DNA from 3 places in the Vibrio cidicii genome. Region 2 is predicted to be linked to each of the others. Evidence: riboswitches for the same ligand, from Rfam matches in the RefSeq annotation. Region 2 holds a riboswitch; each other region holds the start of a gene.
What was found. Region 2 has a riboswitch for thiamine pyrophosphate ahead of thiD (bifunctional hydroxymethylpyrimidine kinase/phosphomethylpyrimidine kinase). Riboswitches for the same ligand answer to the same signal wherever they lie in the genome.

Region 1 (2,262 bases), on a different replicon from region 2:
TGGATCCGCCACGAGAGACAATGCCGGTCACACGCTTCGCCGTCATCGGAATATAACGTAGCAGTAGGCCTGCATGGATAGTGAAGTAGTCAACGCCTTGCTCAGCCTGTTCAATCAGTGTATCGCGCATAACTTTCCAGTTAAGGTTTTCCGCAATACCATTTACCTTCTCTAAAGCTTGATACATAGGGACAGTACCAATTGGCACCGGGCTATTACGCAGGATCCACTCGCGAGTTTCGTGAATGTTACGCCCTGTAGAGAGATCCATGACGGTATCGCCACCCCAGCGCGTAGCCCAAACTAGCTTTTCCACTTCTTCTTCAATTGAAGATGTGACTGAAGAGTTGCCAATGTTAGCGTTCACTTTGACCAAGAAGTTACGACCAATGATCATTGGCTCAGATTCAGGGTGATTGATATTGGAAGGGATAATCGCACGTCCTTCTGCCACTTCTCGGCGGACAAATTCTGCGCTAATTTCTTTGGGTAGATTGGCACCAAAACTTTGCCCAGGATGCTGCTGAGTTAATACCTCATCACGATACTGTGCCCTGCCCATATTTTCACGCAGCGCAATGAATTCCATTTCGGGCGTGATAATGCCCTTACGTGCGTAATGCAATTGCGTAACACAATGGCCCGTTTTAGCGCGACGAATACGCGGTAAATTGCCGTAACGTAACTCGTCTAACGTCTCATCATCTAAACGCTGTTTGGTGTAGACCGAACTCACTTCATCGAGAACTTCAGTGTCAGCACGTTCAGCAATCCAGCCCTCTCTTAGCTTGGGCAAGCCGTTATAGAGGTCAATAGTGTGCTGTGGATCGGTATAAACGCCAGACGTATCGTAGACTCTAATCGGCTCATTGGGCGCCAAAATAGGAGCCTCTTTTGAACCACCGATGAGGCTATCCGCCAGAGATATTTCGCGCATTGGCACTCGAATATCAGGCCGAGAACCTTCGACATAAATTTTGTTGGAATTGGGGTACGCTTGTACTGAAAGAGTATCAATGAACTGTTTGGCTTCCAGTCTCGCTTGCTTGCGATTCGACATAGCATTTTTCCTTTCTTGTTATGCAAGATAAAAAGGTGACGGATGAAAATGCTTGGCGGAAAAATGCGACAAGAGGGATCGAACTTACACAAATTGCAGATGGCTCTGCGCGCAAAATTCGAACTTTGATAAGACACTAGTAGAATTTAGCTACTAAAATCTTCTCTTGTTCCCTTCGCAGGTATTAACCTGATCAGGTTCAACGGATCCCGAATAAACGGTCTCAGCCTTATGGCACTCCGACAAGTGAAGCGATTATAAGCAATCGACTTGGTTAAACCAAGCTGACCTGTAAAAAATTTGTTGGAAAATTAGATTTGAACATCACTGCTTTAAGAGCTGAAATCCAAACCATGCAGCGCCAATACTTAGCGTCACATTGAGCAGAATATTCAGCCCCATCTTAAGAAAAGCACCTTGCTGCATCAGTAGCACATTGTCCATGGAGAAGGTTGAAAAGGTCGTCAGGGCACCAAGAAAGCCTAAACCAATAACTTGCCGCCAAGGTTCAGTAGCGAGTAGTTCGCTTTCGAATGCCGCGATCAAAAGCCCCATGACAAATGATCCGACAACGTTTACGGTCAAGGTTCCATAAGGAAAACCGCGCCCAAATAATAAAACACAGAGCTCAGACACTAGATAGCGAGAGCAGGCACCAAAAGCCCCTCCTAAAGCGATAAACCCCAATATAGCTAGCTGCCCCATAATGACCTCACAATCTTAAAACGACGATATTGTAACCACCACAGTAAAAATAGCGAGTTTAAAACTTCCGTTTCCAGCGATATCTATGTTTGATGCGATGTAAAAAGAAAAGGTTACAGGTGTCACTTTGCGCTATCTAATACCAATCTAAGAAAAACATGGTCTACTTGAAGCCATTCAACGATAAAACTCATTCGCTATGGACAGTCTCAATAATATCGACTTTAAAAAGCTCGCAAGCCAGCAGAAATCTATTCAGATGAAAATGAGACTGCTGGCCCTCGCTCATTTCAAAGATGGACACTCTCGCACCCAAATCGCCAAGTTTCTTATGGTAAGCCGAACCAGTGTTAATAAGTGGGTTCACACTTTTCTTGAAGAAGGGTTAGAAGGGCTGAAGGAAAAGCCAAGAACGGGACGACTACCCTTCTTAACTTCTGAGCAAAGAGCGCAATTGAGCCAATACATAAAAAATAAAGCCAATGATACACAAGGCG
Region 2 (2,262 bases):
TGAGATTAACCCTATGCTGCTTGATTGCATCGGCTAACTCAATAAAGGTTTTGTAATCAAATTCGCACTTTATTCATTTCTTCTTTATAGAGGCTTTTTGTTTTGGCTCGCGCCTCAGTCGAACTTGGGTATATACTCCGCCCATTCATTTTAATGCTCATTCGAGGTTTTCCTTATGCGCTCTTTTGTTTTACGCGCCCGTGCCGCCCCAACTAACAGTAAAGCCTTATTGGAAGGCGTTGGTCAGGAAGCGCACACTGAAATTTTGGCACACACTTTAATGAACACCATGTTTGTCGCCCAATCACATCGCGAAGATGTCACAGTGCATTTAGTGCTAGAAAGTACCCAAGATTATTCTCGAACCATCACGATTCAGTCAAACGATGTCACGAATATCAACGGTTTTAATGAAGCGACTTTAATGAATGTGGTTGCTCGCTCATTAGATGCTGCTCAAGGAATGGCCAAGGAAGAATGCCGTAATGTGGAACCTGGCGTAACGGTGCGAACCATTAGCTTTGAGCGTCTTATCCAAGAGCTTGCGGAAAATCATCAGCTTTATATGTTGGACAAAAAGGGCGAATTTGTTCGCGACATTGCTTTTTCGCCAAATCCCTGCTTTTTGCTCACCGATCACATTCCGATGCCGAAAAAGACTTTCAACAGCTTAAAACGCTTAGGCACACAAAAGATTAGTCTTGGCCCTAAAATGCTGTTTGCTTCCCAGTGTGTCACCTTGATCCAGAATGAGTTAGATCTACGCGATTCATTGTGAGTAACTTGCAGCATGCCTTTTTGCTGCTATGATGTCGCAAATATAGTCGGGGAGCCTTTAGGCTGAGATCGCAAAGCGAGACCCGTTGAACCTGATGCAGTTAATACTGACGTAGGGAACTATATGTGTATTCACCCGCTTGTTGGGTTAAAGACAAATGTTTCCCGCTATCGCACGGCGGCAGATTGTTGAATGCGCAGTTCCTGTACGTCTTGTCATAGGAAGCAAGATGCTACTCTCACAAGACTCTCAATCCCACATCCCGATTGTTCTCACTATCGCTGGCTCAGACAGTGGTGGCGGTGCAGGCATTCAAGCCGATATTAAGACCATCTCCGCCACTGGCGGTTACGCCTGCTCTGTAATTACCGCGATTACCTCGCAAAATACTCAAGGGGTATCCGCCGTTCTGCCCATCCCACTTGAGCATATTGCCTCTCAGTTGGACGCGGTGTTCAGCGATTTAAATGTCCGAGCAGTAAAAATCGGTATGTTGGCAGATGCCGATATCATCAGCCTTGTTGCCAGCAAAATCCGCCAATATCGTCCACCGTTTGTTGTGTTGGATCCTGTAATGGTGTCCACCAGTGGCCATCTGCTCCTTGTGCCGGACGCCATCAACACGCTCAAAGAAAGCTTACTCCCTCTGGCTAGTATCATTACGCCGAACCTTCCCGAATATGCCGCTTTAACCCAACAGCCTCAACCTGAGAACGAAAGCGGTCTAATGCAGACAATCCACGAGTTACGTCTTCTACGCGCTAAAGCCGTATTGCTTAAAGGTGGCCATTTGGATCAGGAACAATACAGTAGCGATCTACTGGTTGAAGGTGATAAAGCTGAGCTGATCCGTTCGTCGCGTCATCCGACACGCAACACGCACGGTACGGGTTGTACCCTCTCTTCCGCGATTGCCTCTTATTTAGCGCAAGGTTACCGGATGCACAAAGCGGTTTTTCTCGCCAAACAGTACATTTCTCAGGCCATTAGTCATGCCGATGAGTTATCCGTCGGTCAAGGAAGAGGGCCCGTGAACCATTTCTTTGCCGGACATATGCACGTGCGCTAACATAAATTTTCACCAAACTGTTAGCTGTCTGCAGAGTGACCAAGCAAATTAACTTTGCCCTGATATTTCTGCAGCTTGCCTTGGCATACAATGCCGCTTTTTATTAACGGCGGAAACTGTTCGTGAACCGTGCACTCAATTTCAAACTGGCTGGGCTTATCACCCTTTTTTGCTACGCTCTTTGCCTTGGCGTTATCACTTGGTTTTGCTATCCAGCCTCTCTCTTTTCTCCAGTCACCCCGTTTGAAGGGCGCCTATTGACACTTTTAACTTACTCCGCGGGCAGTCAGGGCTTTTTCATCACGCTGATCATTCTGTGCATTTGGGCACTCTCAATTCGTAAATTTAGGCAAGGCGTACTACAGAAATTTTTGCAGCTTGGGCTTTTACTCATCATCGGTTTTGCAAGTAAAAG
Region 3 (2,262 bases), on a different replicon from region 2:
GGAGCCGCGCTCTGCAACAATGAAACGTGGGGTGCATAAAGAGACGCTTGCTGCTGCGTTAGCCCATGCTGATGAGGTGTTTTTATTTCAACCGCCGGGTTTGGATTGGTCGGTCGAGGCCGTGGCGGCACAATGTCAACAGCCTGCGTTTACCAGTGACAATATGGATGAGTTTGTTGCGCAAATTGCCAGCCGTGCCAAATCTGGGGTGCAAATCTTGGTGATGAGTAACGGCGGTTTTGACGGCATTCATGGCAAGTTGCTGGCGGCACTGGACAAGGCGTCTGACTGACTCGGCCCATAACTATGCCAACTTAAATCGTGCCAACTGAAATCATGCCAATTGAAATGACGATGACTGAAAAACAAAAAACAATCACACTGGCGTTTACGGGCGCATCTGGTGCGCCGTATGGTTTACGCCTGCTTGAATGCCTGCTTGCGGCGGATTATCAGGTCTACCTGCTGATTTCTTCCGCCGCGCGCGTGGTGCTAGCTACTGAGCAGGGGCTGAAGTTGCCCGCCAATCCACAAGCTGCACAAAGCGCGCTGGTGAACTATCTGGGCTGCTCGGCCGAGAAGCTGGTGGTGTGCGGTAAGGACGATTGGTTCTCGCCCGTTGCTTCCGGCTCCGCCGCGCCAAAGCAGATGGTGGTGTGCCCTTGCTCTGCGGGCAGTGTTGCGGCGATAGCACACGGCATGTCGGACAATTTAATTGAGCGCGCCGCTGATGTGGTGCTAAAAGAGCGTGGTCAATTGATCCTCGTGGTGCGCGAAACGCCGTTTTCCACTTTGCATCTGGAAAACATGCACAAGTTATCGCAGCTTGGTGTGACCATCATGCCCGCAGCGCCGGGGTTTTACCATCAACCACAACGTATTGAAGATCTGGTCGACTTTATGGTCGCACGCATTCTTGACCATCTTGGGGTCGAGCAAGGCTTAGTGCCGCGCTGGGGGTACGATAACCGCTCGCGTGACGAGCACGTATAGCCAAAGCGAACGTTTCGCATTACAATCCGCCTCACTCATCGGGGAGCTCATCTGCGCATTTTTGTCGCAGAAGCTGAGATCAGGCCATCGCCTGGGACCCGTATACCTGAACCAGATAATGCTGGCGTAGGAATTGAGTCAGGAATTTAATTCGCAATGGAAGATTAAAACCGACTTCAAACCTGTGCCGCTCCACTCATGTCATGAACGCAAATGGAGAGCGAGCCGTGAAAACCACTCTTAACCTGATTGCCCTAGCGATGGTCACTTCTGCCCCCGCTTTGGCTGCCGATAACACCCTCACTGTTTACACTTACGACTCTTTTGCCGCCGATTGGGGCCCGGGCCCGACGATCGAAAAAGCGTTCGAAGCGAAATGTGGCTGTGACGTCAACTTTGTTGCGCTGGATGATGGCGTGTCGATCCTTAACCGTCTGCGTCTTGAAGGCAAGAACAGCAAAGCGGATGTGGTGCTCGGGCTGGACAACAACTTGATGGCTGAAGCCAAAGCAACGGGTTTGCTGGCAGAACATCAGGTTGATACCCGTGCAGTTACGCTGCCAAAGGGTTGGTCTGATACGACGTTTGTCCCTTACGATTACGGCTACTTTGCTTTTATCTACAACAAAGAGACGCTGGCTAACCCGCCGAAGAGCTTAAAAGAGTTGGTGGAGCAGCGCCGCGATCTCAAAGTGATCTATCAAGATCCGCGCACCTCAACTCCAGGGCAAGGTTTGCTGCTGTGGATCAAATCCGTTTACGGCGATAGCGCTGTCGAAGCTTGGCAGCAACTGGCGAAAAAGACCGTGACGGTTACTAAGGGCTGGTCGGAAGCTTACTCTATGTTCCTCAAGGGCGAGTCCGATATGGTGCTGTCGTATACCACTTCTCCGGCCTATCACCTGATTGCGGAAAAGGACGCGAAATACGCGGCGGCGGGCTTTTCTGAAGGGCACTACATGCAAGTGGAAGTGGCGGCAAAAGTGAAAAGCAGCCAAAAACAGCAACTGGCCGATGAGTTTATGCGTTTTATTCTAAGTGACGAATTCCAAGCGGCGATGCCAACGGGCAACTGGATGTATCCGGTCACCGACGTAAAACTGCCTGAGGGTTTTGACACCTTAACTGTGCCGGTGAAATCACTCAGCTTCACTCCTGAAGAGGTGGCCGAAATGCGCAAGCCTTGGATCCGCGAGTGGCAAAGCGCGCTGACGTTTTAAGGCTGTACGTTGAACTCTGTACCTAAAGCGGGCATTGGGGTCGCGGTGA

Region 1: linked by a shared signal. The riboswitch ahead of thiC (phosphomethylpyrimidine synthase ThiC) and the one ahead of thiD (bifunctional hydroxymethylpyrimidine kinase/phosphomethylpyrimidine kinase) in region 2 are both predicted to bind thiamine pyrophosphate.
Region 3: linked by a shared signal. The riboswitch ahead of thiB (thiamine ABC transporter substrate binding subunit) and the one ahead of thiD (bifunctional hydroxymethylpyrimidine kinase/phosphomethylpyrimidine kinase) in region 2 are both predicted to bind thiamine pyrophosphate.

What each region holds. Positions count from the first base shown of each region.
Region 1 is NZ_CP035921.1:1,738,952-1,741,213, reverse strand. It holds gene thiC (phosphomethylpyrimidine synthase ThiC) at 1-1,060, opposite strand, end outside; TPP riboswitch at 1,214-1,312, opposite strand; gene crcB (fluoride efflux transporter CrcB) at 1,385-1,765, opposite strand; partial or broken gene EWA64_RS08925 (IS630 family transposase) at 1,965-2,262, shown strand, end outside.
Region 2 is NZ_CP035922.1:461,828-464,089, reverse strand. It holds gene trmY (tRNA (pseudouridine(54)-N(1))-methyltransferase TrmY) at 176-778, shown strand; TPP riboswitch at 816-913, shown strand; gene thiD (bifunctional hydroxymethylpyrimidine kinase/phosphomethylpyrimidine kinase) at 1,008-1,847, shown strand; gene EWA64_RS17595 (phosphatase PAP2 family protein) at 1,970-2,262, shown strand, end outside.
Region 3 is NZ_CP035921.1:2,067,665-2,069,926, forward strand. It holds gene mpl (UDP-N-acetylmuramate:L-alanyl-gamma-D-glutamyl-meso-diaminopimelate ligase) at 1-292, shown strand, start outside; gene EWA64_RS10575 (flavin prenyltransferase UbiX) at 355-993, shown strand; TPP riboswitch at 1,023-1,143, shown strand; gene thiB (thiamine ABC transporter substrate binding subunit) at 1,221-2,213, shown strand; gene thiP (thiamine/thiamine pyrophosphate ABC transporter permease ThiP) at 2,223-2,262, shown strand, end outside.